Regions from separate parts of the Viridibacillus sp. FSL E2-0187 genome, predicted to be linked through region 4. Evidence: riboswitches for the same ligand, from Rfam matches in the RefSeq annotation. Region 4 holds a riboswitch; each other region holds the start of a gene.
What was found. Region 4 has a riboswitch for S-adenosylmethionine ahead of MHH85_RS09605 (cyclase family protein). Riboswitches for the same ligand answer to the same signal wherever they lie in the genome.

Region 1 (8,343 bases), 1.8 Mb from region 4:
AGACAATGCTTTTGTAATTGCTCTTGGCAAGATTACAGAGGCATATGAAATTACTTATACAACTATAGATGCAGATGGCATCTTCCCTGTAACAAATGGCAATGTGAAAATTAAAAATGAAGCTGAATTACTAGATGGAACAACTTCAAATGCTAAATGGAGCGATGAAGTAACAGTAGCTCATACAAATGAAACACTTACTAAAAATGGAGCAGGTTTCAATTCAACAGCTCGAATTGATTGGAATTTGAAACTAAACTACGGACAATCTAAATTGTCTAATGTAAAGATTGAAGATATTGTAGGAAAAGATGCTGATGGAAATCCAAACCAGCTTATCTTAGAAGATTCATTTAAAGTGTATGAAGTCTCTTTAACAGGAGAGATGAAAGCTGGAAATCCTGTTGAAACAAAAAATTTAGTAGATGGAATCTACACTGTAAATGTTGATAATACAGAAGGTAAATTTACACTTACTTTCGATCAACCAATTACAAAATCTTACTATATAGAATATCAATCAATTTTCTTAGGTGCACCTAATGAAGAAGTAAAAAACGAAGCAACACTAACTTATGATGGTATTAGTAATGGAACCAAAGAAGAAAAAGAGAAAAAATTCAATTATTGGTTCAGTGGATCTGGCTCTACAAAAAAAGTACCTTATCAGCTTAAAAAGGTAGATAACGTTACAGGTGATTTATTACCAGGAGCTAAATTCGCCCTATATAATAAAGATAATATTAAACTTACTGAAGGCGTAACAAATGAAGACGGTGAATTACTTTTTCCAGTTAAACTAGGAGAAGGAAAGTATTGGTTAAAAGAGGTTGAAGCTCCAAAAGGCTACTTGAAGAATAATCGTCAAGAGATTACATTAAAATACGATTCTTCAATTCCGGATTACGTACAAATATACACAGTTACAAACAAAAAAATACGCCAAGCAATCGAATTAACAAAAGTCGATGCACATGATGGTAAGCCGCTTGACGGCGTTGAGTTTGAACTTCATGTTAAAAATCAAGCAGGAGAATTTGATGTTGTTTCTGGCTATGAAAAATTAATAACTAAAAATGACGGTAAAATTTACGTTGATGGACTTGAACCGGGAGAATATCAGCTTATTGAAACAAAAGCTTTAGATGAATATTGGTTAGATAAAACACCAGTTGACTTTACAGTTGAAAAAAATCAAACAGAAGTTACCACACACACTGTAACTAACATTAAACAAGGTGAGTTAGAGGTTAAGAAAGTTGATGAAGCTGATGGCAAGCTCTTAGAAGGTGCTGAATTCAAACTTTACGTGGGGAATAACGAAGTTGCTACAGCAACAACTGGTAAAGATGGTATCGCGAAATTTACAAATGTAAAATACGGTACTTACACACTAAAAGAAACAAAAGCACCAGAGGGATATTTATTGGATGCATCTAGCGCTATTGTAAAAGATGGTATAAGTGTTGAAATCAAATCGTTTTCAACAAATGTTGGTGAGATTAAGAACAAAAAAATACTGAATGCCTTTAAATTAGTTAAAAAAGATGCAGATAGCCGAGCATTTCTTGAAGGTGCCAAGTTCAAATTATTATACAAAGATCAGGATGAAATAGTTAAAGATAAAGACGGTAATGAATTAAAAGATTTAACAACGAATGAAGATGGAGAAATCCAAATTGGAGATCTTCAACCTGGAGATTATCGCTTAGTTGAAACAAAAGCACCTGATTTTTATATACTAGACACAACAGAACATAATTTTAGTATTTCAAAAGATCAAATTACGTTTACAGAAGTACCTGTTACAAACAAACGTGGTAAAGGTAATATTGTTATCACAAAAGTGGATGCTGCTGATAATTCTATTTTTATAGACGGCGTAGAATTTGAACTATCCAATAAAGATGGTTCTATTAAAATGAAACAGACAACTGTAAATGGAATTGCAGAATTTAAAGATTTGCCATATGACAGCTACACTCTAAAAGAAACAAAAGCTCACACAGATTATATTCTTGATTCTACTGAAAAAACAGTTGTGCTTGATTCAGAAAAAGAAGCAGGAACAGATGGAAATACAAAAAAAGTAACGATTGAAAACAGTAAGACAAATCGCTCTGTTGAATTAACGAAGTATAATTCGAACAAAACCTTAAAACTTAAAGGAGCAATTTTCGAATTAAGAAAAGAAACAAGTGATGTAGATAAAGATGGCAATCCTGTGTTTGAAATTGTTACAGGAATAGATGTTGAAAAATTAACAACAGACGACAATGGTGAAATTAACTTAAAAGATTTACTAGTTGGGAAATATCAGCTTATCGAAACTAAAGCACCTACTGGTTATAAGTTAGACAAAACACCAGTAGAATTCGAAATTATTGAGAAACAGGAAAAAACTATACTAGTTGAAAAAACTAATATCAGAATTTCAACAGGTGGTGGCGGGGGTAACCCAGGAGAACCGGGTAACCCAGGAGAACCAGGTAACCCAGGAGAGCCAGGCAACCCAGGAGAACCAGGTAACCCAGGAGAGCCAGGCAACCCAGGTAAACCGGGCGAACCAGGTGAGCCGAGTAAACCAGGTAAACCGGGCAACACAAACAACAACAGCAACACAAATAAACCAAATGATCAAGAAACAACAGTTGAATCGGAAAGTTCAAACAAACCAAACGATTCTAACAATCCAAAGAAACCAAGTGATATCAAGGGTGCTAATGAAAGTAGTTCGCTACCTCAAACAGGGTCAGAGTATCAATTATGGACACTGCTTGTAGGGGGCGCAGCTATCTTACTCGGATCATGGATATTGTTTAACAGAAGAACTAAAAAAGCATAGTGAAAAAGGACTATTAATTGGTTTTATACCATTAATAGTCCTTTTATTATGTATTGAATAAGGGGAGTTTTTTTATTTATATAGTCTTTACTCATTCATTTTACGTCAAAAATGGCAGTTGCCACAAAATCACCACATTATTTAAGTCTTATGCCTTGTCTGATGGAAATCAATTCTTCTATGATGGTAGTTAGGAAGTCGAGTGGTGACAGGAGGAACTATGCGATGTTAAATGAGGCTATTGATTTTATAAAATTGTATTATTCGGAAACAGAGCGATCTGAAGAGGAATTAGTAAGACGTTTAACTGAAGTAGAACATGATATCCAAGAGAATGGATTTTATGAACATACAATAGATGAACTGAAATTTGGTGCACAAGTAGGTTGGCGTAATAGTAATAAATGTATTGGTCGTTTGTTTTGGCAAACGTTGCAAGTGCTTGATCAGCGCGAACTAACAAGTGAGCAAGACATTTTTCAAGGACTTCTAGAGCATATTGAATTTGCAACAAACGGTGGTCGAATCCGTCCGACGATTACAATTTTCTCTCAACGTAATGTACGTATTTGGAATCATCAATTAATCCGCTATGCTGGTTATGAAACGCCAGATGGCATTGTGGGAGATCCGGATTCGGTGGAGTTTACGAAGAAATGTGAGAAGCTTGGCTGGGAAGGACAAGGTGGTAGATTTGATATTTTACCACTTGTTATTCAAGTTGAAGAAAGAGAACCGCAATTATTCGATATTCCAGCAGAGTATATATTGGAAGTTCCAATCCGACACCCTGAGTTTGAGTGGTTTAAGGACCTTGGTCTGAAGTGGTATGCAGTACCGATGATTTCGAATATGAAATTAGAAGTTGGTGGTATTACATATGCAGCTGCTCCTTTTAATGGTTGGTATATGGGAACTGAAATTGGTGCACGTAATTTAGCGGATGACTATCGATATAATATGCTACCGACAATTGCAGAAAAGATGGGTTTAAATACAGTTTCAAATTCTTCTTTATGGAAAGACCGTGCGTTAGTTGAATTGAATGCGGCAGTTTTATATTCGTATAAAGAAGATGAAGTGAGCATTGTAGATCACCATACAGCAGCACAACAATTCAAACGCTTCGAATCCAATGAACAAAATGCAGGGCGTGACGTAACAGGGAATTGGACATGGCTTATTCCACCATTATCACCGGCTACAACGCATATATTCCATAAACCATATGACAATGAACGCAAAACACCAAATTATTTTTATCAGAAAGCGCCGTATTGATTTAGAAAAACGCAGGAAAATTATTGCAATTTTTAATGGATTGGCGTAACATGATTTTAATTACTACTAATTCAATAGGTTTTCTTATCAAGAGAGATGGAGGGACTGGCCCTGTGATATCTCAGCAACCGCTATTAAAGCAAGGTGCTACTTCCAGCAAGTTGATTAAAGACTTGATAGATGAGAATGGACTTACATACCAAGTCGATTTCTCTAAATGAAATAGAGAAATCGACTTTTTATTATCATGAAATAAATTTATAAAGCATATAATGAAAAGTTTCCTAAGAAAAAAATTTAACTCAAATACAAGTAAACCAATTTGAATTAAAGGTATAAATTGAGGGAGGAATATTGAATGAGTGCGATAACGCAAAAAGAACTTTTAACTACAATTTATGAAGAAATAGATCAAGGTTTTGATGAAATTGTTGGATGGAGGAGATATTTGCATGAGCATCCAGAGTTATCTTTTGAAGAATATGAAACTGCAAAATTTATTGCAGAAAAACTTGAGAGCTTCGGTTTAGAGGTGAAAAAAGGGATAGGAGGAAATGGTTTAATTGGTATTTTGAAAGGAGATCAAGCAGGTAAAACAATCGCTTTAAGAGCCGATTTTGATGCATTACCTATTACAGATTTAAAAGAAGTTGCATACAAATCTCAAAAAGAGGGTGTCATGCATGCATGTGGTCATGATGGACACACGACCGCATTACTTGCGACAGCGAAAACACTAAGTCATTACAGAGAGCATCTGCACGGTAATATCATTTTTATTTTCCAACATGCGGAGGAAAAACCTCCTGGTGGTGCGAAATTCATGATTGCAGAAGAAGTATTGAAGGATGTCGATTATGTATTTGGTGCGCATTTAGATTCAGGTTCACCTGTTGGAAAGGTATCTGTTGGGGATGGTTTTAAAATGGCTGCCGTTGATAAATTCGCGATTAAAATTCAAGGATTAGGAGGCCATGGTGCGAAACCACAGCAGTCCATCGACTCAATTGTTGTAGGTAGTGAAATCGTTGGAGCGTTGCAAAAAATTGTCAGTCGTCGCTTAAATCCATTTGATGCAGCGGTAGTGACAGTTGGTGTATTCCACGCAGGAAGTGCTTTTAATATTATTGCTGACTCGGCAATTATTGAAGGAACGGTTCGTACAATGACGGATGAAGTTCGTAATAAGGTAAAAGAAGAAATCTACTCAATCGTCAAAGGAGTAACGGAATCAGCACATGCAACATATGAAATTGATTATTTACATGGCTATCCAGCCCTTTACAATCATCCAACTGAAACAGAGCTTGTGAAAGAATTATTTGAAGTGGAATTCGGTACAGATTCTGTAATTGAATTTGAACCGTCAATGGGTGGAGAGGATTTCGCGTATTTTTTAAATGAAAAACCAGGTACTTATTTTAAAGCAGGCTCACGCAATGACGATGAACGAACTCATTTTGCACATCATCATCCGAAATTCGACTTTGATGAAAGAGCGTTATTAACAATAGAGAAAGCTTTTGTGAAAATCGTTTCACATTATTTATTTAAATAAGGGGATTTGAACATGACATTATCTTTTGATCACTTAGTACATTTTGTAGATGAACCAAAAGAAGTAATAACATTATTAAAAAATAAAGGAATTCACGCTGTTGAAGGAGGCGTTCATGAAGGGCGAGGAACGTACAATGCGCTTAGCTACTTTGATCTAAGTTATATAGAGTACCTTGGTACATACGATAGGGAGCTAGTAGCAGGGGCAGAACATTTACATCACAGTCTTATTGAAACAGTAGTAAATAACAAATTCAAAGAAGGTTTCGTAAGATTTGCAGCTCGCACAACGGATATTGAAGGGGTAGCAAAAAGTTTAAAAGAGCAAGGTTTATCAGTAAATGGTCCAGTACCAATGAACAGAAAACGACCAGATGGCAGTATTATTAGCTGGCAATTACTATACGTTGGAGAAGAAAATGACTCTCTTCAATTGCCATTTATTATTCAATGGGATGATAATGATGATAAGCGTAGACAGGAGCAAGTTGAAAAAGGAGTCATTGGAAAGCAACCAGAAAAGTTGGACTTTGCAGGTGTTACTTTTGCAGTCATAGATGCTGAAAAAACTGCTGAAAAATGGTCTCGATATTTAGGGTTAGAGGTTGCAGAAGCGTATGTCGATCCGGAGTTGAATGCTATTGTACAGGTTCTTACATTAGCTGGCGGTGACTTATACTTTGCTAGCCCTATTGGAGAGGGAGTTGTTGCAAAAGTATTAGCAGAACTAGGAGAATGTCCATTCCAAGTTAACTTCTCAGGAGCTAAAGAACCAGTCACATTTGATTTATTTAACGGTCGCTATCATTTTGAAAAGTAATTTATATAAATAATTGTATTTGTGTGGCTTAAAGTGGAGAAAAAATATCAAGCTAGCAGGTATAACGACAATAAGTATTAAAAGCTATTATGTAGTGTTCGAAACTATCTAATAGCTTTTTTTCTTTGGCTTGTTTTGTTGAGAGTATTAAGTTGGGGATGCATACCTTGCTTTTAGTAAAATAAAAAACTCCGAGCTAATGTAAGCTCGGAGTTTGCTCTATTTTTCGGGTGTAACATAACCTTCTTTTGCAGCATGCATACTAACTGCCACTAATAGCAGAACTGTAATGATGAATAGAATGATAGCTGTTGTCCAGCTATTGGTAATATCGTGAACATAGCCAAATAAAACAGGACCGATAGCAGCTAATAAATAACCAAGTGATTGAGCAGTACCAGATAATTCTGCTGCTTCATGAGCAGTACGTGTGCGCAATGAAAAATACATCATAGCTAAACTAAATGATGCACCACCTGCAAGTCCAAGTAAAATCATCCACAACACTGTTAAAGAGGTCCATCCAGCTAAAATACCTCCGAAGCCAATAAGATAAAGAACACCGAAAACTAAAACAAGAGGTCTTTGGTCTTTTCTACGACCTGCAATAATCGGAATCATAAATGTAGCAGGTAATTGTGAAAACTGCATAAATGAAAACATCCATCCAGCTGTATTTGCACTCATTCCTTGTGACTGCAACATTTCTGGAATCCAAGCAGCAGTTGTATAGAAAATGAGAGATTGGAGGCCCATTGCTAATGTAACTGTCCAGGTTAAAGGTGATTTCCAAAGAGGGACATGATCTCTATTAGTTTCTGAGTTATTAATTGATTCGGACTTTGCTTTACGAATTTGTGGAAGCCAAACAATAATAGCGATTATTGCTAAAATGACCCAAATACCTAGTGCAATTCTCCAACCGAGTTCTCCGCTAGCGAGCGGATAACTAATCCCAGCAGCAATGCTAGCCGATATATTCATTGAGACTGTGAATAACCCTGTTAATAATCCAACTTGTAAAGGGAATTTCAGTTTAATCAAACTTGGTAATAGAACATTTCCAAAAGCAATTGCCACACCGATTAGGGATGTACCTAATAACAGCATGGATGTCGTGCCTAATGACCGAGTGAGAATCCCTACAGCTAGTAATGCTGTTGAGAATAGTAAAGTACGTTCTATACCAAAGCGCTTTGAGAACTTTGGCGCTAATGGTGAAATAACGGCAAAAGCAAGTAAGGGAATCGTTGTGATAAATCCTGCTAATACATTTGAAATATGAAGGCCATCACGAATAAATGAAATGATTGGACCTACAGATGTTAAAGGAGCACGTAATGTAGAAGCGATGAAAATAATCCCAATTACAAGTAACCAAACATTACGATTCCATTTTATTTTGTTTTCACTTTGAACAGCTTGATTTGTTGCCAATTGTAACGCCTCCTATTACATATATTTATGAATCTTATAATATTTTAAACCCACTAATTGACAAAGGTTAATTATATCAAAGAAAATGGATAATTATAATAAGGTGATTCAAAATAAAATTGCCAATTTAATATGGGGGTATTGATGATGAGAACAGCGCAACAAATGATGGATTTAATCCTAGGTGTAGCGGAAAATGATGAGCGCGTACGTGCCGTTTGTATGAATGGTTCAAGAACAAATATTAATGTAAAAAAGGATCCCTTTCAAGATTTTGATATCGTTTATATTGTGACGGATATTAAATCAATTACTAATAATCCTCATTGGGTAGATATTTTTGGAGAGAGAATCATTATGCAAACGCCAGAAGATATGGTGTTGTTTCCACCTGAACTGG
Region 2 (8,343 bases), 1.5 Mb from region 4:
TCCCTTTACCAAAGTCACCTTGATGAAGGAATGTTGCATTCGCTTCATCATAAACATTAAAAGTCCCTGTAAATAAAATCATGAATGCTGTTGCTGAACAAACTAATAACGTATCAATGTAAACGGAAGCCGCTTGCACGATACCTTGTTTGGCTGGATGGGATACTTCTGCTGCTGCTGCGGGATGGGCTCCTGTACCTTGACCAGCTTCATTTGAGTAAATACCACGTTTTACTCCCCAGGCGATTGCAGCTCCAATGATCCCCCCAAAGGTTGAATCCAGAGCAAAGGCATTTGCAAAGATTAATTTAAATACTGCAGGTACTTCAGAAATATTCATTAAAATAATCACAAGGGCCATTAAAATATAGGCAATAGCCATAAACGGTACAACATATTGGGCTACTTTTGCAATTGATTTAATACCACCAATAATAATAATTGCTAATAAAACAACGATGATAAGTCCGGAAATCCACATTTTAATACCAAAAGCACTTTCCATTGCCCCTGCAATTGCATTAGTTTGTACGCCAGGCATTAAAACTGCCATTGCGATTAATGCAATAACGGCAAAAACTATACCAAAGCTTTTCTTCCCCAAGCCTTTTTCAATATAGAAAGCTGGACCACCACGATATTGATCATCTTTTTCTTCCTTGTAAATCTGAGCGAGTGTCGATTCAACGTAAGCTGTAGCGGCTCCAATAAAAGCGATAGCCCACATCCAAAACACTGCACCCGGTCCGCCAAATGCAATAGCTGTAGCTGTACCTGCAATATTACCTGTTCCTACACGACCAGATAGCGCAATCGACATAGCTTGGAATGAAGAAATACCTTTTTTTGACTTTTCTCCTTTAAACATAAGAACACACATGTCTTTTATCAATCGAACTTGTAAAAATCGTGTAATGATTGAGAAAAGTAAACCTACTGCGAGTATGCCATAAATCATCCACGGTCCCCATAAAAAGTCATTCAGAAGCGAAACGAAACTCTCCACTTATTCTCCTCCTTTTTTAATTTTTAGTTAAAACTTCGTATTTTCTTTTTAATGATAGGAATATAAAATTTATAAAAAATCATTAGTGGATATATGTTACATTCTGATATATAACTAAATTTCATAATCCGTAAACCATTATATGTGTTATATATCAGAAAAATCCGAAGGGTATACATTATTATTTAAGGATAGAGCTTTATCTTTTAATTATTAAATCAATATTTTCCCAGTACACTCAATTAGAAAATATTACTCTCTTCTCCACTTATAGCAAAGCAAAAATCCTTAACAAAAAAAGGCGTCTCTTTAGTCATTTACAGACTAAGAGACGCCCTATTATATTGTGAAGATCTTGATATCATTTATGGATATTAAACTCCATTATCGAAAAAACAATTCATTTATCAGTTAAATGCTTATTTTCTTTCTTTATTTTTTTGTTCCCAGAAATCAGCATTTTTAATACCTAATTTAACGGGATCAAATTGAGGATCAATCCCCTGCTTTTTCTGCTCTTCATAATCTTTTAATGCTATTATAGACGGTTTCACCAAGAATAATAGCGCGATAATGTTTACCCAAACCATTAGCCCTAGACCAATGTCACCTAAAACCCAAGCTAAGTCCGATGTTCGAACGGCACCATAGAAAGTCGTAGCAATAATAATAATTTGCACGACACGTATGCCAACTTTCTGCCGCTTCCCTTCAAACATATAAGCAATATTCGTTTCAGCAATGTAATAATAAGCCATTGTCGTTGTAAAAGCAAAGAAGAATAATGCAATGGCAACAAAGCCTGAACCTACCCCAGCACCTGGGAATGCACTGTCGACCGCTGCTTGAGTATAAGCTGTTCCTGCGATAACACCGGGAGCATTTTCAACTAAATATTCACCTTTACCATCATCTAATTGGACATTATACATACCTGAAAATAGGATCATAAATGCTGTTGCCGTACAAACTAAAAATACAGCTAAGTATACCGAAGCTGTTTGTACTAGACCTTGTTTTACCGGATGAGATACCTCAGCAGCAGCTGCTGGGTGAGGCCCTGTACCTTGTCCAGCTTCACTTGCATAAACACCACGTTTTACTCCCCACGCTATTGCAGCACCTACCATCCCACCAAAAGTAGAGTCTAGACCAAACGCACTTCGAATAATTAAAGAAAATACTTCAGGTACCTTCTCAATATTAATAACAATAATAATGGCTGCAACTAGAAGATATCCTAACGCCATAAACGGTACGATAAAAGAAGCTACTGAAGCTATACGTTTTACGCCACCTAAAATAATGGCACCTAAAATAACACAAACTACTAAACCTGAAATCCAATGTTTTATACCAAATGCAGTATACATCGAGTCAGCGATAGCATTTGACTGCACGGTTGGTTGTAAAAATGCCATTGCAACAACTGCTGCTACAGCAAAAATCATTCCTAACCAACGCTTCCCTGTACTTTTTTCGATATAAAATGCTGGTCCACCGCGATAAACACCGTTTCTTTTTTCTTTATATATTTGTGCTAAAGTTGATTCTACATAAGCGGTTGCAGATCCGATGAAGGCAATTACCCACATCCAGAAAATTGCACCCGGTCCCCCAAAGGCAATTGCTGTAGCAGTACCTGCAATATTACCTGTCCCAACACGACCAGATAACGCCATAGATAATGCTTGGAAAGAGGATACACCTGCTTCAGATTCTTTACCACTGAAAATTTGTTTAAACATGTCTTTCAATAAACGGACTTGTACACCTTTTGTTAATATAGTAAATAATAATCCGACTAGTAGAATACCGTAGATCATCCACGGTCCCCATAAAATCTCATAAACACTGGTAATAATGGCTTCCATCTATTGTCCCCCATTGATCATAATAAATTATTCCATGAATAATATATATTGCCAGTTTCAAATAAAAGAAAAATTAATTCTATTAAAATAGCAATTGTTATGTATTATATATCAAAACCATAAAATTGGGAATATACCTTATGTGTTATATGACAATTGAAATCGGTTACAAATAAAAAAGACGGAATTCTGTAAAATTCCGTCAATGTTTAAATAATATATCCAACTGATTTTAATGTATTAAAGATAAAACTTTCCATATAGGCATAAATGTCTTCACGTTCAGGTTCTTGAAACAAATCATGATAACAGGCTTTCCATTCCTTATATTGATACTCTGATAAACTTTGTTGCGCGAGCCATTTTTTACTATACGCAATATCCGCTATTTTATCATTGCCACCAGTCATTAATAAAATCGGGATATTTGGAAATACCGTTTGTTGTGATATTCCCTTCATGAAACCATGAAGTTCACGGTACCAATTGACAGTAATGACATCATTATAGTAAATATCATCTTTTTCTTCTTTATAAAATTCATAGCTTCTCGTTAAGTGTTTAATATTGATTTCATGATTGATTTTCAGATTGCCTGTCAGTTTACTTAGACCTGTTAAAGCATTTGATAATTTTGATGGTTGGTGTTTTAAATGCATCCAAGGTGACGTTATTATCACACCCGTACATTCGTACTTGAATTTTTCAACAACATGGATTCCTAATATAGCTCCTAAACCATGTCCCACTACAAATACAGGTAAGTTATATGTTAAAGCTGCTTGCATTAGTTGTTTAACGAATGTTTCGTAACTTTTAAATTCTTCACTGTGCACACGTTTATGTCTACTATCCTCTCCATGTCCAGGTAAATCTCCTGAAATAACATGTATACCAGACGTTCTTAAATTTTCGATTAACCATGCATAACGACGATGATGTTCGTATGCACTATGTATAATTACAGCGACAGCTCTTGCTTGGCCTTCCGTTTCCCATTTCCACATTACTATCTCACCTCATAAATTCCTATGTATATATTAACGTATTCTGCCTATTTCAGTTCCATTCATTGCTTCCTTTTGTTACGATAATAATACATAATAACTTGAAATGAGGCGTTTTTCGATGATTTATCCATTTAGAGACAAAAAACCATCTATTGACCCATCTGTATTTATCGGTGATAACGTAATTATTACTGGCGATGTTACTATTGGACCTGATTCTTCTATATTTTACAATACAGTTATTCGTGGAGATGTTTCACCTACGATTATTGGACGCAAAGTAAATGTACAAGATTTATGTTGTTTACATCAAAGTCCTGCATATCCACTAATCTTAGAAGACGACGTGACAATTGGACATCAAGTAACATTACATAGCTGTACTGTAAAAAAAGGCGCTCTAGTTGGGATGGCTTCAATTATCCTAGATGGTGCTGAAATTGGTGAAGGTGCATTTATAGGTGCAGGCAGTCTCGTTTCACAAGGCAAGAAAATCCCCCCAAACACTTTAGCATTTGGACGCCCTGCAAAAGTTATTAGAGAGTTAACAGAGGAAGATAAAAAAGATATGGACCGTATTGTCAACGAGTATTACGAAAAAGGCCAATACTATAAATCACTTCAAAAATAGTTCAATCAAGTTGCCTGAGTATCGTTTTTTAAACGATTTCTCAGGTTTTTTATTCTCTTACTATGAGTTTCTTCTATATTAAATAAAAATATCCCGAACTACAATGATTACTTAAATAATCAATGTGTAACTCGGGATATTTTATGTTATTGCGATTTTTTAGATTGAATTATAGTCCCGCTTTTTCTTTTAAAACGGCAGCTTTATCTGTAGCTTCCCAAGGAACATTCAAATCTGTACGGCCGAAATGACCATAAGCAGCTGTTTGTTTGTAGATTGGGCGACGTAGATCAAGCATTTTAATAATACCTGCTGGGCGTAAATCAAATAATTCACGAACCCACTCAACTAAATCTGCTTCTTTTACTTTTCCAGTACCAAATGTATCGATTGCAATTGAAACTGGTTGTGCAACACCAATTGCATAAGCCAGTTGTACTTCACAACGCTCAGCAAGTTCAGCTGCTACGATATTTTTTGCAACATAACGCGCTGCATAAGCTGCAGAACGGTCAACCTTAGTCGCATCCTTACCAGAGAAAGCACCGCCACCATGACGAGCATATCCACCATAAGTATCTACGATAATTTTGCGTCCCGTTAAGCCTGCATCACCTTTTGGTCCACCAATTACAAAACGACCAGTTGGGTTGATGAAGTATTTTGTTTTTTCGTCTAGTAATTCAGTAGGTACAACTGGAGCAATTACACGTGCTTGTAAATCCTCTTTAATCTGCTCTAATGTTACCTCTGGATCATGTTGAGTTGAAATAACAATTGTATCCACACGAACTGGACGATTATTTTCATCATATTCGATTGTTACTTGTGTTTTACCATCTGGACGTAAATAATCTAACTCTTTTGTTTTACGAACTTCAGTTAAACGTCGTGCTAATTTATGTGCCAAGCTAATAGGTAGAGGCATTAACTCAGGTGTCTCGTTACATGCGTATCCGAACATTAAACCTTGGTCACCTGCACCAATTGCTTCTATATCTTCATCTGACATTGAGCCTTCGCGTGCTTCAAGTGCTTGGTCAACGCCCAATGCGATATCAGCTGATTGCTCACCAATTGCCGTTAAAACAGCTACGTTTTCGCCATCAAAGCCATATTTACCACGTGTATAGCCGATTTCCATTACCGTTTCACGAACGATTTTAGGAATATCAACATAAGTTGATGTTGTAATTTCTCCTGCTACTAATACAAGACCCGTTGTTACTGTAGTTTCACACGCTACACGTGCATTCGGGTCTTTTGAAACGATTTCATCTAAAATGGCATCCGAAATTTGATCACAAATTTTATCTGGATGTCCTTCTGTTACACTCTCTGATGTAAACAGTCGACGGTTTGTCATTTGGTTTCCTCCTATTATCTGCGAGATTGCCTCGGAAATGATACGGTACTCATTACCCATGTTAGTTCTTTCCAGTAGGATTGAACGCCAAGCCGTTGCTGCCTTTAACACGAGGATTCTAGAAAGTGCCACTATATATAAATAGAACCGCATAAATTACAATTACTTATTAAAAATTTAGGAATTGGTCTATTTTAAATAAAAAAACCCTTCCCCCCATTATTACTAATGAGTGGAAGGGAATAATTCATAAGCACCTTTCACTCTTATCGTTCAAGGATTAAATCCTTGCATCAGATTGAGCACCAGCGCATCACATAAAATCACAATGCAGGTTGCCGGGTTTCATAGGGCCTGACCCTCCACCAGCTCGGGATAAGAGTATCCGTTCAATTTCTCATATTAGAACATTATAGCTTAGTTGTCAACTTCTTTTTTATTTCTAAAAAAAAGTACAACTTTCATAGAAATTATATGGTAATTAGTATAGATTATTTAGCTAAATGTGTTATACTAATTTCCGAAATGAATTATAAATCCCCTCTAATAAGAGGAATAATATAAAAAGGATGGTACGTAAAACGATGAATTCAGTAGAAATTACGAATGAACTGAAGGAATTATTGAAAGGTGAAAATATTCTTGAACAACTTTCAGTACCACAATTAACAGAAAAAGCTACTTCACGCGGTGAGGCAATCCTAACTGTTGATGGTGCAGTCAGAGCAGTCACAGGAAAATATACAGGTCGTTCTCCTAAAGATAAATATATGGTTGAAGAAGATAGTTCGAAAGACAAAATTGATTGGGGTAAAGTAAACAGACCAATTTCGTCGGATATCTTCGACTCATTATACACTAAAGTAATAAACTACTTAAAAGAAAAAGAAGAATTATTTGTATTTAAAGGTTTTGCAGGTGCAGACCCAGCATCTCGATTAGCTATTCGTGTAGTGAATGAATACGCTTGGCATAACCTATTTGCACATCAATTATTCATTCGTCCTACTGAAGAGGAATTAGAAACTCATGAAGCTGACTTCACAATCGTTTCTGCTCCAACTTTCAAAGCGGACCCAGCAGTAGACGGTACTGATTCAGAAACTTTCATTATCGTTTCCCTTGAAAAACGTATCATCCTTATTGGCGGTACTGAATACGCTGGAGAAATGAAAAAATCGATTTTCAGTATTATGAATTACTTATTACCACAACAAGGTATTCTTTCAATGCACTGTTCAGCAAACGTTGGTGAAGCAGGCGATGTAGCATTATTCTTCGGTTTATCTGGAACTGGTAAAACAACTTTATCAGCAGATGCAGATCGTAAACTAATCGGTGATGATGAGCATGGTTGGTCTGACAATGGTGTATTCAATATCGAAGGCGGTTGCTACGCTAAGACTATTAACCTTTCTAAAGAGAAAGAACCTGAAATATACAATGCTATCAGTTTTGGTACTGTTTTAGAAAACGTAGTAGTAGATGAAGAAACACGCATTCCTAACTACGATGATGTTTCGCTTACAGAAAATACTCGTGTTGCTTACCCAATCCAAAATATCGAAAACATTGTTGATCCATCTGTTGCAGGCCACCCTAAAACAATCATCTTCTTAACTGCAGATGCATTTGGTGTATTGCCTCCAATCAGTAAGTTATCAAAAGAGCAAGCAATGTATCACTTCTTAAGTGGTTTCACATCTAAACTAGCAGGTACTGAACGTGGTGTTACTTCACCTGAACCAGTATTCTCAACATGCTTCGGTTCTCCATTCTTACCACTTCCAGCAACAGTTTACGCTGAAATGTTAGGTAATAAAATCGACGAACACGAAGTAAATGTTTTCTTAGTAAACACAGGTTGGACTGGTGGCGAATACGGCGTTGGTAACCGTATGAAACTTTCTTACACTCGTACAATGGTTCGCGCTGCAATCGACGGTAAACTAAATAACATCTTTACTGAAAAAGATGCTATCTTCGGATTAGAAATGCCTGTAGCTATTGAAGGTGTTCCTACTGAAGTATTAAATCCACGTAACGCTTGGGAAGATAAAGAAGCTTATGATCAAAAAGCTTCTGCACTTGCTGGCATGTTCCGAGAAAACTTCGAAAAATTCGGTGTTGTATCAGAAGATATCGTGAAAAATGGCGGTCCTATCGCTTAATTCATCCAACATAACAAAAAGACCACTCTCCGAGTGGTCTTTTATTTTAATAATATATATAAATTGATAAGACCGTTGATTTCCACTGCGGTTGGCGCTTTCCGTGGGAGTCGCCACCTCCGCTCCAACAAAGTAGCCTATAATTAATTTTAGCCCCAATAAATTACACAAACGCATTTATTATCCCAAACACCATATTCAAAACAATAAAAATTATAATAATTGTAATAATACGATGCAATGTAAGAACCTCTACTTCTTTATCTTTATAACGCTCATAAAGAA
Region 3 (8,343 bases), 1.9 Mb from region 4:
GTGGTGAGTAGTACGTTGTGTTGTTTGTTCAAACCAACCCGTAATCCGTTCTACTAAATGATATTTAATGTCGCATATAGCTGCGTTATTTTGTTTAGTCATGACGATACCTCCAATCATAAGATGCCCATGATAGAAAATCTATACGCATATCTTAACAGTTTTCTAATAAAAGAATGTTATCTGAACCCTCAAATTTAATGAATTCATAATGTATATTAATAACTCCAAGATGATATAACAATTAAATAAATTGTATTTGGGGAACAATTCTTGACTGGAAATGGTCATAACACTACAATGAGTAATGTGAGGTGATCAAGTCATGAGGATTCGAAAATTCAAAATGAACGAAAGTGGGTTAAATCGCTTTTTTGGCCCTCTAGAAGCCAAGATTATGGACATTTTATGGAACGATGTAGAAATGACCATCAAAGATGTTCAACAAGTGCTTGATCAAGAAAAGTTGACGAATTTTAACACAGTCATGACAGTCATGAATCGATTAGTCGACAAGGGAATTCTTCAAAAGAGAACTGAAGGTAGATCATCTTTATATAAGCCAGTACTCTCTAGAGAAGATTTTTTGAATACACAATCTAAAGAAATGACTAATGTATTAATGGACGAGTTTGGTAATGTTGTAGTTAGCCATATGCTCGATGCATTAGAAGATGTCGATGAGGATCTCGTAGCTATGCTTGAGAAAAAAATTAAAGAACTAAAAAAGGATACGTAACGTATGTACAAACGTCACTCGTCTATCACCCTCATAGTATCGCTCATTATTTCGGGAACTATTTTTTTAGAAATGGGTTTATATTTTGTCGCAAAGATAGCTGGTTGGACTGTTCAATACAATCTTGTAGTCGTCTGTCATAGCTGGTTGAGAATAATAGGATTGTCTTCACTGGGCTATATACTTGATGTACTTGTCGGCTATACACTAATTTTGACTATATGGAAAATAGGATCTCAATTCTATCATGCTATTCGTATGAAAAAGAGATTTAAGCAATATAGAGAGAATGTGCTTACGCTCAATATGAATTGTACATATTGCCAAGGTAAAGAGGTACTGCTTGTCATTTCGCATCCTACACCATTAGCACTTACGATGGGGTTTATAAAACCCAAGATCGTCTTATCAACAGGTTTGATGAATCTTATATCTGACGAAGAGTTAGAAGCTGTTATTTCTCATGAGATGTACCATAAGGAAAATCGAGATCCACTTAAGATATTTTTAATGGAACTTTGCTCATCTACAATGTGGTATATTCCGATTTTAGATTGGTGTAATCAGAAATATAAAATCATGAAAGAATTGCTAGCAGATGAATATGCCATTAAAAAACAGGAGACAACTGTACACTTAGGTAGTGCTTTGTTGAAGATGTTAAAAGTAAGTAAGTATGAAAAAATGCCTTTTTCTTATGCATCATTTGCAGATACATCTGTTAATTATCGAATTGGCTTTATTTTAGACCCGTTAAGAGAAATTCAATGGAATTTACCAGTGAAGATATTATTAATCTCTTTAGCGATTTTTAGTTTTATTTGTTCTTTATTTATTTACGCCTTGGCGTAAATTTTTTACCCCAATACACTACGCAATGTAGTCCCGATTAGGAGTGCTTATTAATGTCTAAGAAAATATTTTGGTTTGTAGGAATAGTAGTAGTTTGTATCGTAGGTATTATTGTATTAACGAAATCTACTGAAAAATCGGCAGAAATTGATTATAAAGGGCAACCGTTTTTAGGTGAAGCATCTGCACCTGTAGATATTGTTGAATTTGGTGATTATAAATGCCCAAGCTGTAAAGACTTCAATGATCGAATGTTTCCTATTATTAATAAAGATTTTGTTGAAACAGGGAAAGCTAAGTTTTATTTTATGAATTATTCTTTTATTAATATTGATTCAAATCGATCTGCTCAATTTGCTGAAACAGTCTATAAAGAGTTGGGAAATGAGAAGTTTTGGGCTTTCCATGAGCTGCTGTTCAGTAAACAACCAACAGATTTATCTTATGAAAAAGTAGATTTATACACTGAGGACTTTTTAGAAGAAGTATTATCTGAAATAGCTAACGAGAAAGAAACTAAAAAGGTAATGAAAGCTTTTGGTGAAAATGCGGGACAAGAAGCATGGGATAAAGATATGCAAATGGCAAAAAATCTCGGTGTCCAGTCAACACCAACTATCTATATTGATGGCAAGCAATTCACTGGAAAAACATACGATGATTTTGTGAAAATGGTAGAAGAGGCAACTGCTGATGGTAAATAAAGCGCTCCTTTTTGGCTGGATAACGTCGATTATAGCCATGATGGGTAGTTTGTTTTTTAGTGAACAAATGGGTTTTATCCCATGTACACTTTGTTGGTATCAGCGCATATTAATGTACCCACTTGTCTTTTTCTTAGGGATGGCTTTTTACAGAAATGATAAAGAGATTTATAAATATGTGCTTCCGATGTCGGTTTTTGGGATGCTGCTCTCTGGCTATCATTATGCATTGCAAAAGATACCATCAATGCATGAGTTCAGTACGTGCACTAGTGGTGTACCTTGCTCGGGGCAATATATAAATTGGCTTGGTTTCGTAACGATTCCATTTTTATCTTTTATCGGTTTTACAGTGATTACAATTTCGATGTTAGTACTATGGAAACGTAAATAAGTGAAATAGAAAACGCCCATCTCTTATAAAACTTAGAGGTGGGCGTTTTGAATTTAAATAAAGAATGAATAATCTTCAGGTAGAACACGTTTTAAAAATTTCTTCGTACGTTCTTCTTTAGGTTTGACGAAGATTTCATGAGGATTACCTTCCTCAACGACAACGCCACCATCCATAAAGATAACGCGGTTAGCTACATCTTTAGCAAAGGACATCTCATGAGTAACGACAAGCATTGTTGTGCCCTCATTGGCGATATTCTTCATAACAGCTAGTACTTCTCCAACTAGCTCTGGATCTAGTGCAGATGTAGGTTCATCAAAAAGAATAATGTCGGGATTCAAAGCAACTGCACGTGCAATGCCGACTCGTTGTTGTTGCCCACCTGACAGTTGACTTGGATAAGCATCATATTTGTCGGTAAGGCCCACTTTACTTAAAGCTTTTTTACCGATTTCAATAGCTTCATTTTTTGGCACTTTACGTCCAATGATAAGGCCTTCTATGACGTTTTCAAGTGCAGTTTTATTGTTAAATAGATTGTAGTTTTGAAAGACAAATGCAATTTTCTGGCGTATAGCATGAATGTCTTTTTTCTTGGCATCATGTAAATCTACATCAATTTCTCCGAAAGTAGCATGGCCTTGATCGGCCTTTTCTAAAAAGTTAAGGCAACGGAGTAAAGTCGTTTTACCAGAGCCACTAGGACCTAAGATGACGACAACATCCCCCTTATCAATGGATAAGTCGACACCTTTTAATATTTCATTATTGCCAAATGATTTATGCACATTTTTTATACTTAACATATCATCACACTCCAGTTTTAAGCATCTGCCAATTTATATTTGCGTAAGTGTTTCTCGTACAATTTGAAGCCGTATTCGACAACACTACATAAGATTAAGTACACGATGAATATATCTAAATATGCTTCAACATAGTTGTAGCCTACGTTTGCAGCAACCTTAGCTTTCAAGGTGATTTCCTGTAAAGACATTGCGTAACCAAGAGAAGTAGCTTTGATGAGGTTAACGGTAGCTGTACAAATATTCGGTAGTGCTACTACAAGTGCTTGTGGAATGATGATGCGTCGGTATGCTTGATAAGTCGTTAAACCAACCGAATGTGCAGCTTCTAACTGTCCTTTGTTGACTGTGCTTAGCGCAGAACGGAAAACCTCGATTAAAATGGCAGTAGTGCTAAATGAAAAGACGATAAAGGCGTACCAAATTGGATGAATTTTATAGACATCCATAGCCACATCATATTTTTTAAATAGTGCTGTTAAAATTAATGGAACGCTACTATAGACGATGAAAATTTGAATAATAATAGGTGTACCTCGTACAAACGATACGTAAACTTGAGCTAAGCGTTGTATAAAAGGTATTCGATAAATACGTGTTAAAGCGAGTAAAAACGCGAGCGGTATAGCAATCAGTAAAGAAACGATAGTCACAAGTAAGGCCACTGGTACGCCAGACAATGCAATGAAAAATGTATCAATCAAAAATTTATAATTTAATCCTTCAGACATGTGGGTACCTCCTTATGTTGTCTCCAACGTTTTTTTACCTTTACTAAAGAATTTTTCGAGAATTGAGAAGACTTTTTCGATGATCAATGACAATACCCAATAGATGATTGCTAAAGCGATAAAAATTTCAAGAGCATGTGCATTGATATTGCTGGCGATAATGAGATTGGCTTTTCCAACGACATCAATAAGCCCAATAGTATAAGCAAGTGCACCTTCTTGTAATAAGGCAATCATACCGTTACCAAGGTTGGGTAAAGCTACAACTAAAGCTTGTGGAAAAATAATGCGGCGATAGGCTTGAAAAGGTGTTAGGCCGACACTAACAGCGGCTTCGTATTGGCCCTTGTCAATTGAACCATAAGAAGAACGAATTACTTCGGACATAATGGCTGCAAATTGTAGTGTGAAAGTTACGATAACGAATATGGCTGTATCAATATCGTGCAAATTGAGGCCAAAATTTTCAGCTAATGCGGGTACACCATAATAAACGAGAAATAGTAACACAATCGAAGGTGTACAACGCATGATAGTTGTATAACCGTTTGCAAGTTTTTGAGCAATTCTACTGCTGCTCAATTTGGCTATTGCAAGTAATAAACCCAAAAAGGAACCTAGTAAAATGGACAGTCCTGCTATCATAAATGTCACCTTTAGAAAGGGGAGTAAAATAGGGAGTGACTCCCAGATGTAAGATGCATCAAAATATTTTTCCATATGCTCACCATTTTCGTTTTGTATTGGAAAGGCTGTTGAGTTTAATGACTCAACAGCCTAAGGACGTTACGTATGCATAAGCAATTAACGTTCCGCTTGCTCAAGTACTTCAAATAAATCACGATCGTAGAATTTTTTACTCAGTTCATTTGTTTTTTGTTGTTCTTTAATTTGTTTTATAGCTTTGTCATATGCGTCTGCAAATTTCTGCTCTTTTTTGTTGTATAGCGGCCATGTTTTAATTACAGCAAATTCGTTGTACACAACGTCATTTGCTAATTTGTGATAAGCACCATCTTTGGCTGTAACTTGCTGGTTAAAAGGACCTTCGATCATTACACCGCCGTCTACTCGGCCTTCATTGACCCATTGAACAATATCGATAGTGAAAGCATCTCCAGCTTTTAGTTTTACTTTGTTATTTGGATTTTTTTTGTTGTATTCATCGATGACTGTATATTGAGCATTATTTGCGGCAATTGGTGCTAAAGAGTAGCCGGCTGTTGCAAAGTCTTTTAGCGATTTAATATTTTCATCCTCTTTACGTAATACTAAACCTGCACTACTTAAGCCAAGAAACTCTTTAGGGTAGATGAATTTTTCTGTACGCTCTTCTGTGAAGAAGGCGTTTTTGACACCAACTTGGTATTTACCTTGTTCGACACCAATTAATAAGTCGTCACTAGTCGTGCCTACATATTCAAATTTATAGTCTGGTAATAATTCATCCACTAGTTTCATCACTTCTACATCGTATCCAGTTGGATTACCTTGGTCGTCAATATATGAAATCGGCTTACTCGCTTGGTCAAAGGCAACTTTCACTGTACGTACTTTTGAGGAATCTCCTTTAACTTTAGAATCAGAAGCCTCGCTAGTAGAGCAACCAGCTAAAATTGCGATTGAAGTAATACCGACTGCTGCAAATTTTAATAGTTTTTTACTGAACATATCTTAAAACCCCTTTTTAAGTTAATTTTTCATTATTAATTCACAATCGAATTCTTTTTCTTTTGTTCTTCAATAGCTGTTAATGCTAATTTTTTTATAGTCATATCATCCATTGGAGGATTGTGTAGACCCGCGCGTACATTGCGGTAATACCTTTGCAATGGATTAGAGTTTTGTAAACTTTTTGCGCCTACTACTCGCATTGCTTTATCAACGATATCAATGGCTGCATTAGTCACTGTATGTTTGGCAACAGCGATTTCATTGCTCAAAGAATCTCTTCGTTTTGGGTCGTCATAAGCTTCAGCTGTTCCATATAAGACAAATCTAGATTGCTGAAGTTTTAATTCAATTTCACCTAATAGATTCTGCACATTTGGTAATGAACTGATCGGTGCATCTAAACTATTTGGTTGATGGTGATTTGCAAAGTGAACGGCATAATCACGAGCTGCTTGTGCTATGCCTAAATAAGTTGCAGGAATATGCAATAACCAGCCGTTGATTTTACCCCCGCTTGGATGATTTGGTAATTCGACTAAATCCGAGTCACTTACTTTAACGTTTTGTAATATTAAGTCGTGACTTGATGTGCCACGCATCGACATTACATCCCACGTTTCTTCAATAGATACTCCTGCTGTATCTTTATGAATTAAAAAGAATCCAACTTGTTGTTTTTCCTCAATCCAAGCAGAAGTTAAAAAATAATCTAAAACAGGGGAAGCTGTTGTGAAAATTTTACGTCCAGTTATAAGCCACTCATTATTTGAGCGAACGGCGTTTGTTCCAGGACGTCCACCGCGAGTAGGGCTTCCAGTACGCGCCTCACTTACAGAACGATTTACAATAGCACCATTTTGTACTTCATTTGCAAAGAAATTAAGCTTGTCATCTGTCCACAATTTCTGCTCATACAATTCTCCAACAACACCTAAAGTCCAGCCCATAGAAAGGGAAGTATTTTCATCGTAACTAGCAAGTGTTTCTTGCAAGAGGACCATATCGTAAACTGAAAATCCTCCGCCACCGAATTCTGTTGGTAAAGTGATTGCTGGATAGCCAATTTCTCGGAGTAGGCTAAAACTCTCTTTTGGAAAAATCGATAATTCATCTACTATTGCAGCGCCCTCAGTGATTTTATCTTTTAGTAACGCTAATTTATCTAACCATTGACGTTGTAGTTCTGTTTTTATAAATATCTCTTTCACAAAAAATCCCCTCATATCCCTCTAAAATTATAATTCTTATAGAATTACTATGCATTAAAGTTATAAAAAATCCCTCATTAATAAAAGAGGGAGCTTAAAAGTTGAGTATGCACCCTTATCTGTCAAGATTTCTCTTGCTGGAAGTAGCACCATTCTGTTATACAGTGGTTGCTGAAGCTTCATCGGACCAGTCCCTTAGCTTCTCAAGATAAGTAATTTTCTAATGTTTCAATTATCTTACTTTTTCTAAAGATGAAAGTCAATATGAAAAACAAAGTATTTTTGTAGGGATTAAAAGTTTTAGAAAAGAACCTAAGATTAGAGATGGAATTTATGGTGAATAAATGAAGTGTTTTAATTATCAATGATCAGCAGAGGGCAAGGAATCAATGCATTTATCGTATTGAAGCTAGCACATACATATAACTTGCAATTGCAACGATTTATACAATAAAGTAAATATTTTCAATATTTTAGTTTTTTGAGGTTTAATGTCTACCGATAGGGGGTAAAAGAACTTAGGTTATAAAATTTGAGGGGGAATACTTATGCTAAAGATAGAGAATTTATCGAAAGTATATAGGGGTGGAAAGAAAGCCGTTGATGATATGAATATTGAAATAGAACGCGGTGAATTTGTCGCCTTTATCGGTACTAGTGGAAGTGGGAAAACGACTGCCATGCGTATGATTAATAGAATGATAGAACCAACCAAAGGCACCATTTATTTAGAAGGGGAAGATTTAGCGAAAAAGAACCCCGTAGCACTTCGTAGGAGTATTGGATATGTTATTCAACAAATCGGTCTTATGCCACATATGACCATTCGTGAAAATATTACGCTTGTACCTAAATTGTTGAAATGGACAAAAGACAAGAAAGATCAAACAGCAGAACGCCTCATTGAACTTGTAAATTTACCTCAAAGCTATCTCGATCTATATCCCGCGCAATTATCTGGTGGTCAGCAGCAGCGTATCGGCGTGCTCCGGGCATTAGCCGCAGACCAAGACATTATCTTAATGGACGAACCATTCGGCGCATTAGACCCTATTACTCGTGATACGTTACAAGACTTGATGAAAGATTTACAGCAACGTCTTGGTAAAACTGTTATTTTCGTCACGCACGATATGGATGAAGCGATTAAATTGGCAGATCGCATTTGTATAATGCATAGTGGCCAAGTTATCCAATTTGATACTCCTGACAATATCCTATCTAACCCTGCT
Region 4 (8,343 bases):
TAATGAACATGCTATTTGGAAGGCACATCAAATAATGGCTAATTTTGAAGATAGTTTTTTGATTGAACAATTTGAATTCTATTCTTCTATTAGTATCGGTATAAGCTCAAGTCTAGCTGGTGCAGATACACCCGAGGACTTAATAAAGTTTGCGAATGTGGCCTTGCTAGAAGCTAAAAAGAATAGAGCTAGCAATTACATACAGTATGAAAATACGATGAATAGTACTCATAATCAATTCCTGCTGCTAGAAACAAAACTCCGTCATGCTATTAAGCAAGATGAAATTCAACTATATTATCAACCGAAAATCGATTTAAAAACAAATCAATTAAACGGAATGGAAGCTTTAATTCGTTGGTATGATAAGGATTACGGTTTTATTTCTCCAGCTAAGTTTATCCCTTTTGCAGAAGAGTGTGGATTGATTAGTTCTATTGGTGAATGGACATTGAAAAGGGCTTGTAAACAAATGAAGAAGTGGCTTGATGAATATGGGTTTGATATTCGTATTTCAGTTAATATTTCGCCTATTCATTTGAAGGAAAGAAATTTTGTGTACAATTTACGTGCAGTATTACAAGATACAGGTTTACCAGCAAAAAATTTAGAGTTGGAAATTACCGAAATGAGCTTAATGCATCAAACAGAGGAATTAATTGAAACGTTTAATCAAATAAAAGCTCTAGGTGTAATCATCGCTATTGATGACTTTGGAACAGGATACTCCTCTCTAAGCTATTTAAAACAGTTTCCAATTGATGTATTGAAAATCGATCAATCGTTCATCCATGGTTTAAAATCAGGGCTTAGTAATGTCGCAATGGTGACTGCTATTATCAAATTAGCACATGCATTAAGTATGCAGGTGGTTGCTGAAGGGGTAGAGACGGAAGATGAATTATATATCGTCCGTGAAAACCTATGTGACTTTGCACAAGGATATTACTTTAGTAAGCCATTACCGACAGATGAATTTTCCGCAAAATTACATGAATTGTATGTATCGAGAATTTAGGGAAGTGTTATATATAGAAAGCTAGACAAAAGGTCACCCAATACGCTGGGGTGACTTTTTTTATAATTTTTATTCAAAACGTTTGTTTATTATCTAATTTATTTAGTATTTAGTTTTGCTTCTTATAGTAGTAAGAACTTAACAAATATATTATATAAATTGTAGCCGGCTATCGCGAGATTTTTATAGTTTTGAGGATCAACTAAGTCAGTTTCAGCTAAACGTGCACTGAGAGTGGCTCAGTGCCCTTTACAAAGCCTCTTGATAGTAGGCGGTTAGCATTTGGCCATTTGGCATCAAACAAGGCTAGAGCGCATATTACACTATTATTGTAGAAGAAAGCTATCATAATTGATTATAAAAATCATATATTATAAAGAATTTTCTAAATTTTTATTGACAATAGATTTCTATAGTTGTAAATTAAGAATCAACAAAATAACTTTTTTCTTATCCAGAGAGGTGGAGGGACTGGCCCTGTGAAATCTCAGCAACGGACGATGTACCGTGCTAATTCCAGAAGCGTATGCTTGAAGATAAGAAGAGTGCATGGACGTATCGTCAACCTCTTCTTATCAAGAAGAGGTTTTTTTGTTCAAAAAAATGATGAGGTGATGGATATGTCAACAGAATTAATCAATGCACTACAAACGTTAAAAGAAAAGAAATGGATCGATTTAACACATACTTTTGGAGCAGAAACACCCCGTTTCAACGCATTCAATGGGTTGGAAAAAACAACTTTATTTTCACATGATGATGGTTTTTTTGCTCAAAATTTCTCGTTTGCTGGACAATATGGAACACATTTAGATGCACCTATTCACTTTGTTCGTGATGCTCGTTATTTAGAAGAATTAGAGTTAAAAGAACTTGCATTGCCGCTCATTGTAATAGATCATTCAAAAGATGCAGCAGAGAATCATGATTTCACGATTTCAGTTGAAGATATTTTGAAATTCGAAGCCGAACACGGTGAAATTGAAGCGGGTACATTTGTTGCTCTTCGTACGGATTGGAGCAAACGCTGGCCTAATGTTGAAGCATTCAATAACTTTGATGCTGAGGGAAATCCACATGCACCAGGATGGTCGGTTGATGCGCTAAAATTCTTGTTTGAAGAGCGTCATATTAAAGCAGTAGGACATGAAACTTTTGATACGGATTCTAGCATTTTATACCGTCAAAACAATGCATTACTAGGTGAACTATATGTATTGGAACAAGATACATATCAAGTAGAGTTGCTAACTAATCTAGACCAGCTACCCGCAAAAGGGGCTGTCATCTTTAACATCGTACCTAAACCTGAAAAGGCTTCTGGCTTCCCAGTTCGCTCATTTGCTATCCTGCCTTAAGTACGTACCTTGAATGTACTTGCAAATGAATAATAGAAACTGAGAGGTGTATTCTTTGGATATTAGAATTGATGATTTATCAGGTGATGACGTTAAGGCGTTACTGGAGGAGCATCTCCAAGGTATGGCACTAAATTCTCCACCAGAAAGTATACATGAGTTAAATATCGAGGAATAAAAAAACCAGAGATTACTTTCTGTAGTGCATGGAAAGAAGGCGCATTAGCAGGTTGCGGAGCACTAAAAGAACTGGATGCACACCATGGTGAAATAAAATAAATGAGTACTGCATCATTATATTTACGGAAAGGCGTTGCAAGAAGTATTCTTGAGCATATTATTGAAGTGGCTAGGTACCGTGGATATAAGCGATTAAGTTTAGAAACAGGTTCAATGGAGGTTTATGAACCTGCTAAGAGGCTGTATTTGAAAAAAGGGTTTCAATATTGTAAGCCTTTTTCTAATTACATTGAGGATCCGAATAGTTTATTTATGACTTTAAAGTTATAAGTAAATATACAAAGATATAAAAATAATAAGAGCATGTTTTGAATAATCTTCATTCAAAACATGCTCTTTCTCTTTGTTCTTCTATATTTTTGTTGGACAAAACTTTTTACATGTTAAGAAAGCTTTGCAGAACAGCGAATAGCAGTAGCGATAGTTTTTATTTTTTGCTCTTTAGCTATTAATGCTTGTTGAGCTTCCTCTAATGTTACGAGCTTGAATCGGATTTTAGCGCCTGTTTGTAACTGTGCAAGACTAGCTAAATCAGCTGTGATGACTTGAACCATTTTCGGATAACCACCAGTTGTTTGACGATCGGCCATTAAAATGATCGGTTTACCACTTGGTGGGATTTGAACTGTTCCAAAGGTCACAGCCTCTGATAATAATTCGAATTTCTCTGTCAATGATAACGCTGGCCCCTCAAAGCGGTACCCCATACGATCAGCTTCTGTAGAAAGCGTGTAAGGGTTGTTTGTTAAGCAATGCTGACTTTCAGTGGTAAAACTATCCCACTCTGTACCAGGCATCACACGTATTGTTTGCTGTTGCTTTAAAGAGATTAATTCGTTGTAATTTACAGACCAAGAAGCAGGACCTACTAGTTGTATTGCATATTGATGTATTTCTTTATTACTTTTAGTATAAGGTCCGATATTTATTTCATCCTGCTTTTGCAATGCTCTACCTTCAAATCCGCCCATTCCCGCCTTTAAATATGTACTTTTACTATTCATTATAATAGGAACTTGAATACCGCCAGCAAAGCTTACATAAGCACGACAACCTTTGTGGGCTCTTTTAAACTTTAATAAGTCTCCTTTTTTCACTATAAATGGACGCCAAAGTGGTGCAGGCTCATTATTAATCGTTGCTGTTAAATCTCCACCTGTTAGTGCAATAAGATGGTCATCATTAAATTGTAATACAGTCCCAAATAATGAAACCTCAAGTACGGCTTCACTTTCTAAGTTACCTACAAGAATATTCGCAATTCTTAATGAATAAGCATCCATAGCACCACTAACGATGACTCCATATTTTTGTGACCCGAATCTCCCTAGATCTTGAATGGTAGTTAATAAACCTGGTTTAACGACTGTAACTGTCATGATCTTGTCTCCTTCAATTGTTTGTATTCTTTTTCAGATATTGGTTTAAAGCGAATACAATCACCTGCTTGCAATAGGGAAGGTGGTGTTTCATTTGGTAAAAATAAATCGAGTGGCGTACGACCGATGATTTGCCAGCCACCAGGTGTTTCAAATGGGTAAATTCCTGTTTGTTTGCCTGCAATCCCAACCGAAAGTGCAGGAATGGCAAGTCTAGGTGTTTCTTTTCGAGGTGTTGCTATAGCTTCATTCATGCCTCCCATAAAAGCAAAACCAGGTGCAAAACCAAGCATATAAACAAGACAATCATTTGCACTATGTAACTGAATGACTTCATCTGTCGTTAAACCATTAATTTCGGCCACATATTCTAAGTCTGGACCATATTCACCACCATAGACAACGGGTATTTCAACTACTCTTTGCGTGTGTTGTTTAACTGTTGTCATTTGAGTAATCAGTTGTTGTACATACCGACATACAAAGCTATATGATGTTACATTTCCATTAACCTTAAAAAGTGTATATGGATTGTAGTAAATTGTAATATTTGTATATGCTGGAACAGCTTCTATAAACCCTTCAAATGGCTGTTCTTCAAGTAATGATGCTAAATTTTGTAAAATAGTGCAGTTTGATGGATCAATTGTATTCCCAATCTGAACCATTACTGCTGAATCACCCAAAGGTTTAAATTTCACGTGTTTAAATTCTTCTCCCATAACGTACAACCCCTCATTTTGCATATTAAACAATATAATCATATAGATAGATAATAGTAAATGACAAGTAAGTTATTTACAATTGATAATTCATTATTGTGAGAAAGTTCAAAAATAAATGTTTTCAGAATAATGATTTAGTGATAATATAAATTTTGTGTTAGAAAAACTGACATTAAATCAATTTTGAATTAGTAAGGGGCTGAGAAAATGTTTCGTGTAGACTTGAATTGCGATTTAGGAGAAAGTTTTGGTCAATACAAACTAGGGGAACAAGAAGAAATTTTAAATTATATTACTTCAGCTAATGTAGCATGTGGTTTCCATGCAGGAGACCCAACAGTGATGAGGGAAACAGTTAAAATGGCTATAGCTAAAGGTGTAAAAATTGGTGCTCATCCTGGTTTGCCTGATTTAAATGGCTTCGGACGTCGCCCAATGCAAATTACTCCTCAAGAAGGCTATGACATGATCGTATATCAAATTGGTGCACTACAAGGGTTTTTATCAACATTCGGCGAGAAAATGCAGCACGTAAAACCTCATGGAGCATTATATAATATGGCTGCGAAAGATCAGGCATTATCTGAAGCTATTGCACAAGCTGTATATGATGTCTCACCTGAGCTTGTATTATTCGGATTAGCTGGAAGTGAGTTAACGAAGGCAGGAGAAAAACTTGGTCTTCAAACAGCTCATGAAGTATTTTCTGATCGTACATATCAAGCGGATGGTTCACTTACTTCACGCACACAATCAGATGCTTTAGTAACAGACGAGGAACAGTCTGTAAATCAAGTCGTAACGATGGTCAAAGAAGGTTATATTGAGTCTCAACAACAAACGAAAGTATTATTACGAGCAGATACTGTTTGTATCCATGGGGATGGAATACATGCACTTGCATTTGCAAAATATATACGAAACACATTGGAGAAAAATAACATCAACGTTCAAGCATTTCACGTATAAAAAGGGGTTTTCATATGACAAAGGTTAGCTTAGATCAAGGACAAGGCAGAAAGAAAGTAGGACGTAGCGTCTTATTAGGAGCTGCCTTCCTAATGGCAACATCATCGATTGGACCAGGGTTTTTAACACAAACGACGGTCTTTACACAACAATTAGGAGCTAGTTTTGCCTTTGTTATTCTAGTTTCACTTATTTTAGATGTCTTCGCTCAAATGAATGTATGGCGTATCATCGCAGTATCAGGTATGCGTGGTCAAGAAATTGCCAACAAAGTACTTCCTGGTTTAGGTCTTGTATTAGCCATCATGATTGTTATTGGTGGACTAGCTTTTAATATCGGAAACGTTGCTGGAGCTGGTCTAGGATTGAATGCTATGCTCGGCTTGGATCCGATTATGGGCGCAGTTATTAGTGCAGTATTTGCAATTTTCATTTTTCTTGTAAAAGAAGCAGGTAAAGCGATGGATAAGGTTGCACAAGCAGCTGGCTTTATCATGATTTTACTTATGATGTATGTTGCTTTTACAACATCGCCACCAGTTGGTGATGCATTAGCAAATACATTTACACCAGAAAAACTGGATATCCTTTCAATCGTAACTTTAGTTGGTGGGACAGTTGGTGGGTACATTGTTTTCGCCGGTGGCCACCGTTTACTAGATGCAGGAGTTAAAGGAGTAGAATCTTTACCTGATGTAACGAAAAGTTCAGTAACAGGTATTGCTGCTACTGGTATTATGCGTGTAGCACTATTCTTAGCGGTATTAGGTGTAGTACATCAAGGTTTGGCAATTGACCCTGCTAACCCACCTGCTTCTGTCTTTAAATTAGCTGCAGGTGAAATTGGTTATCGTATGTTTGGTGTTATTATGTGGGCAGCTGCGATTACTTCTGTAGTCGGTGCTGCATATACATCTGTATCATTTATTCGTTCATTCCACCCAATGATTGAAAAGTATCATAACTGGGTTATTATTGGCTTTATCGTGGTATCAACTATCACATTTGCATTCGTTGGTAAACCTGTGAAAATTCTAGTTTTAGTAGGGGCAATCAATGCAATAATCTTACCGCTTGCACTTGGTACGTTATTAATCGCAGCATATAAAAAAGATGTTGTTGGGAACTATAAGCATCCGATGTGGTTAACGATTCCTGGTATTTTTGTTGTAGTCGTTATGGCTGTACTTAGCGTTCGAACACTTATTGTCGAATTACCTAAACTATTTAGCTAGTAAAGAAAGTGGGGAAATATGATGACACAATTCGATACAATGGCTCCAACTGCTATTCGAAAATTAATTCGAAATGGTGAACTGACAGGACCAACAGCGGGAATGGCTAAAGGCTATACACAAGCAAACTTAGTGATTTTAAAGAAAGAATATGCGTATGATTTCTTGTTGTTCTGTCAACGCAATCCCAAATCTTGCCCACTAGTGGATGTATCCGATATTGGGTCATTTACACCTAACTCTATTGCTCCTGGTTCAGATATTCGCAAAGATATACCGAGATATCGAATATATCGTGATGGTGTTTTCACTGAAGAAGTAACCGATGTTACAGATTATTGGGAAGATGATATGGTTTGTTTTCTATTAGGATGTAGCTTTACTTTTGAAACGCCACTACTTGCAAGTGGAATTCCAGTAAGACATATTGAAGAAGGTTGTAATGTACCTATGTATAAAACGAATATCCCATGCGAAAAAGCAGGTATTTTTGAAGGCCCAATGGTTGTTAGTATGCGTCCTATGAAACATGCTGACGCAATCCGAGCTGTACAAATTACTTCTCGCTTCCCAGATGTTCATGGTGCCCCAGTTCATATTGGCGATCCAAGCCAAATTGGGATCACAGATGTGAATATGCCTGATTTTGGAGATGCTGTAACAATCAAAGAAGACGAGGTACCAGTATTTTGGGCTTGTGGCGTTACACCTCAAGCAGTAGCGATGGAAAGTAAACCAGCTATTATGATTACCCACGGACCCGGTTGTATGTTCATCAGTGATTTAAAAGATGATAAATTAAGCGTACTTTAAGTTTTAAAGCGCCTCCAAGTTAGAAAGTTAACTTAGAGGCGTTTTTTATATGTGTTTTACTTATATTTTCCTTAACATCTTGTCACTGCAAGTGATGTTTTTTCTTAGCTAATCCTCCTTTTTTGATTCCAAAAATACTATTTATGTAAATATATCCATTAAATATATAAATAGGTATTATTATATCAATATTTTTTAGTTTACATAATATTATTATGTAAACTAAACTCTATACTTTCAATTTTTTAAACGAGAACGTATTATTATTAAAGCAACTTATTTTTGATATGTTGTGATTTGTCATAAAGGAGATTGTTATATGAATGATAAGCGATTTAAAATTGCGCATCGGGAAGCTATCATTGGGGTGATTCTTGTAATCATCAACTTCAGTATTTGGTTTGGCTTTGCTTATGGGATGGGCTCAGGAGATCCTTCTTCTTATACATATGTATTTGGTTTTCCAGCATGGTTTTTCTATAGCTGTATTGCAGGTACTATTTTCATGGTCATCCTGATAGTTTTTGTTATTAAATTCCTCTTCACAGAAGTGTCATTTGACGATGAGGAGAGTGAACACAAATGATACATTGGCAAGTAATTATT

Region 1: it holds a riboswitch for S-adenosylmethionine, as region 4 does, so the genes downstream of both, MHH85_RS18415 (M20 metallopeptidase family protein) here and MHH85_RS09605 (cyclase family protein) in region 4, are expected to answer to the same signal.
Region 2: it holds a riboswitch for S-adenosylmethionine, as region 4 does, so the genes downstream of both, metK (methionine adenosyltransferase) here and MHH85_RS09605 (cyclase family protein) in region 4, are expected to answer to the same signal.
Region 3: it holds a riboswitch for S-adenosylmethionine, as region 4 does, so the genes downstream of both, MHH85_RS18665 (acyl-CoA dehydrogenase family protein) here and MHH85_RS09605 (cyclase family protein) in region 4, are expected to answer to the same signal.

Annotation. Positions count from the first base shown of each region.
Region 1 is NZ_JBBOVG010000001.1:3,794,330-3,802,672, reverse strand. It holds gene MHH85_RS18425 (SpaA isopeptide-forming pilin-related protein) at 1-2,845, shown strand, start outside; gene MHH85_RS18420 (nitric oxide synthase oxygenase) at 3,071-4,126, shown strand; SAM riboswitch class I at 4,208-4,313, shown strand; gene MHH85_RS18415 (M20 metallopeptidase family protein) at 4,485-5,684, shown strand; gene MHH85_RS18410 (VOC family protein) at 5,697-6,506, shown strand; gene MHH85_RS18405 (CynX/NimT family MFS transporter) at 6,726-7,943, opposite strand; gene MHH85_RS18400 (aminoglycoside 6-adenylyltransferase) at 8,091-8,343, shown strand, end outside.
Region 2 is NZ_JBBOVG010000001.1:470,047-478,389, reverse strand. It holds gene MHH85_RS02335 (alanine/glycine:cation symporter family protein) at 1-1,006, opposite strand, end outside; gene MHH85_RS02330 (alanine/glycine:cation symporter family protein) at 1,426-2,880, opposite strand; gene MHH85_RS02325 (alpha/beta hydrolase) at 3,090-3,887, opposite strand; gene MHH85_RS02320 (gamma carbonic anhydrase) at 4,009-4,521, shown strand; gene metK (methionine adenosyltransferase) at 4,691-5,887, opposite strand; SAM riboswitch class I at 6,151-6,269, opposite strand; gene pckA (phosphoenolpyruvate carboxykinase (ATP)) at 6,472-8,058, shown strand.
Region 3 is NZ_JBBOVG010000001.1:3,852,709-3,861,051, reverse strand. It holds gene MHH85_RS18710 (hypothetical protein) at 1-102, opposite strand, end outside; gene MHH85_RS18705 (BlaI/MecI/CopY family transcriptional regulator) at 326-739, shown strand; gene MHH85_RS18700 (M56 family metallopeptidase) at 743-1,591, shown strand; gene MHH85_RS18695 (DsbA family protein) at 1,645-2,295, shown strand; gene MHH85_RS18690 (disulfide oxidoreductase) at 2,285-2,689, shown strand; gene MHH85_RS18685 (amino acid ABC transporter ATP-binding protein) at 2,743-3,498, opposite strand; gene MHH85_RS18680 (amino acid ABC transporter permease) at 3,516-4,229, opposite strand; gene MHH85_RS18675 (amino acid ABC transporter permease) at 4,242-4,949, opposite strand; gene MHH85_RS18670 (transporter substrate-binding domain-containing protein) at 5,034-5,900, opposite strand; gene MHH85_RS18665 (acyl-CoA dehydrogenase family protein) at 5,936-7,111, opposite strand; SAM riboswitch class I at 7,224-7,326, opposite strand; gene MHH85_RS18660 (betaine/proline/choline family ABC transporter ATP-binding protein) at 7,660-8,343, shown strand, end outside.
Region 4 is NZ_JBBOVG010000001.1:1,978,919-1,987,261, reverse strand. It holds gene MHH85_RS09610 (putative bifunctional diguanylate cyclase/phosphodiesterase) at 1-1,018, shown strand, start outside; SAM riboswitch class I at 1,466-1,561, shown strand; gene MHH85_RS09605 (cyclase family protein) at 1,639-2,376, shown strand; partial or broken gene MHH85_RS09600 (GNAT family N-acetyltransferase) at 2,432-2,886, shown strand; gene MHH85_RS09595 (5-oxoprolinase subunit C family protein) at 3,000-3,995, opposite strand; gene pxpB (5-oxoprolinase subunit PxpB) at 3,992-4,717, opposite strand; gene MHH85_RS09585 (LamB/YcsF family protein) at 4,928-5,689, shown strand; gene MHH85_RS09580 (NRAMP family divalent metal transporter) at 5,704-6,924, shown strand; gene MHH85_RS09575 (putative hydro-lyase) at 6,946-7,737, shown strand; gene MHH85_RS09570 (YhdT family protein) at 8,057-8,323, shown strand; gene panF (sodium/pantothenate symporter) at 8,323-8,343, shown strand, end outside.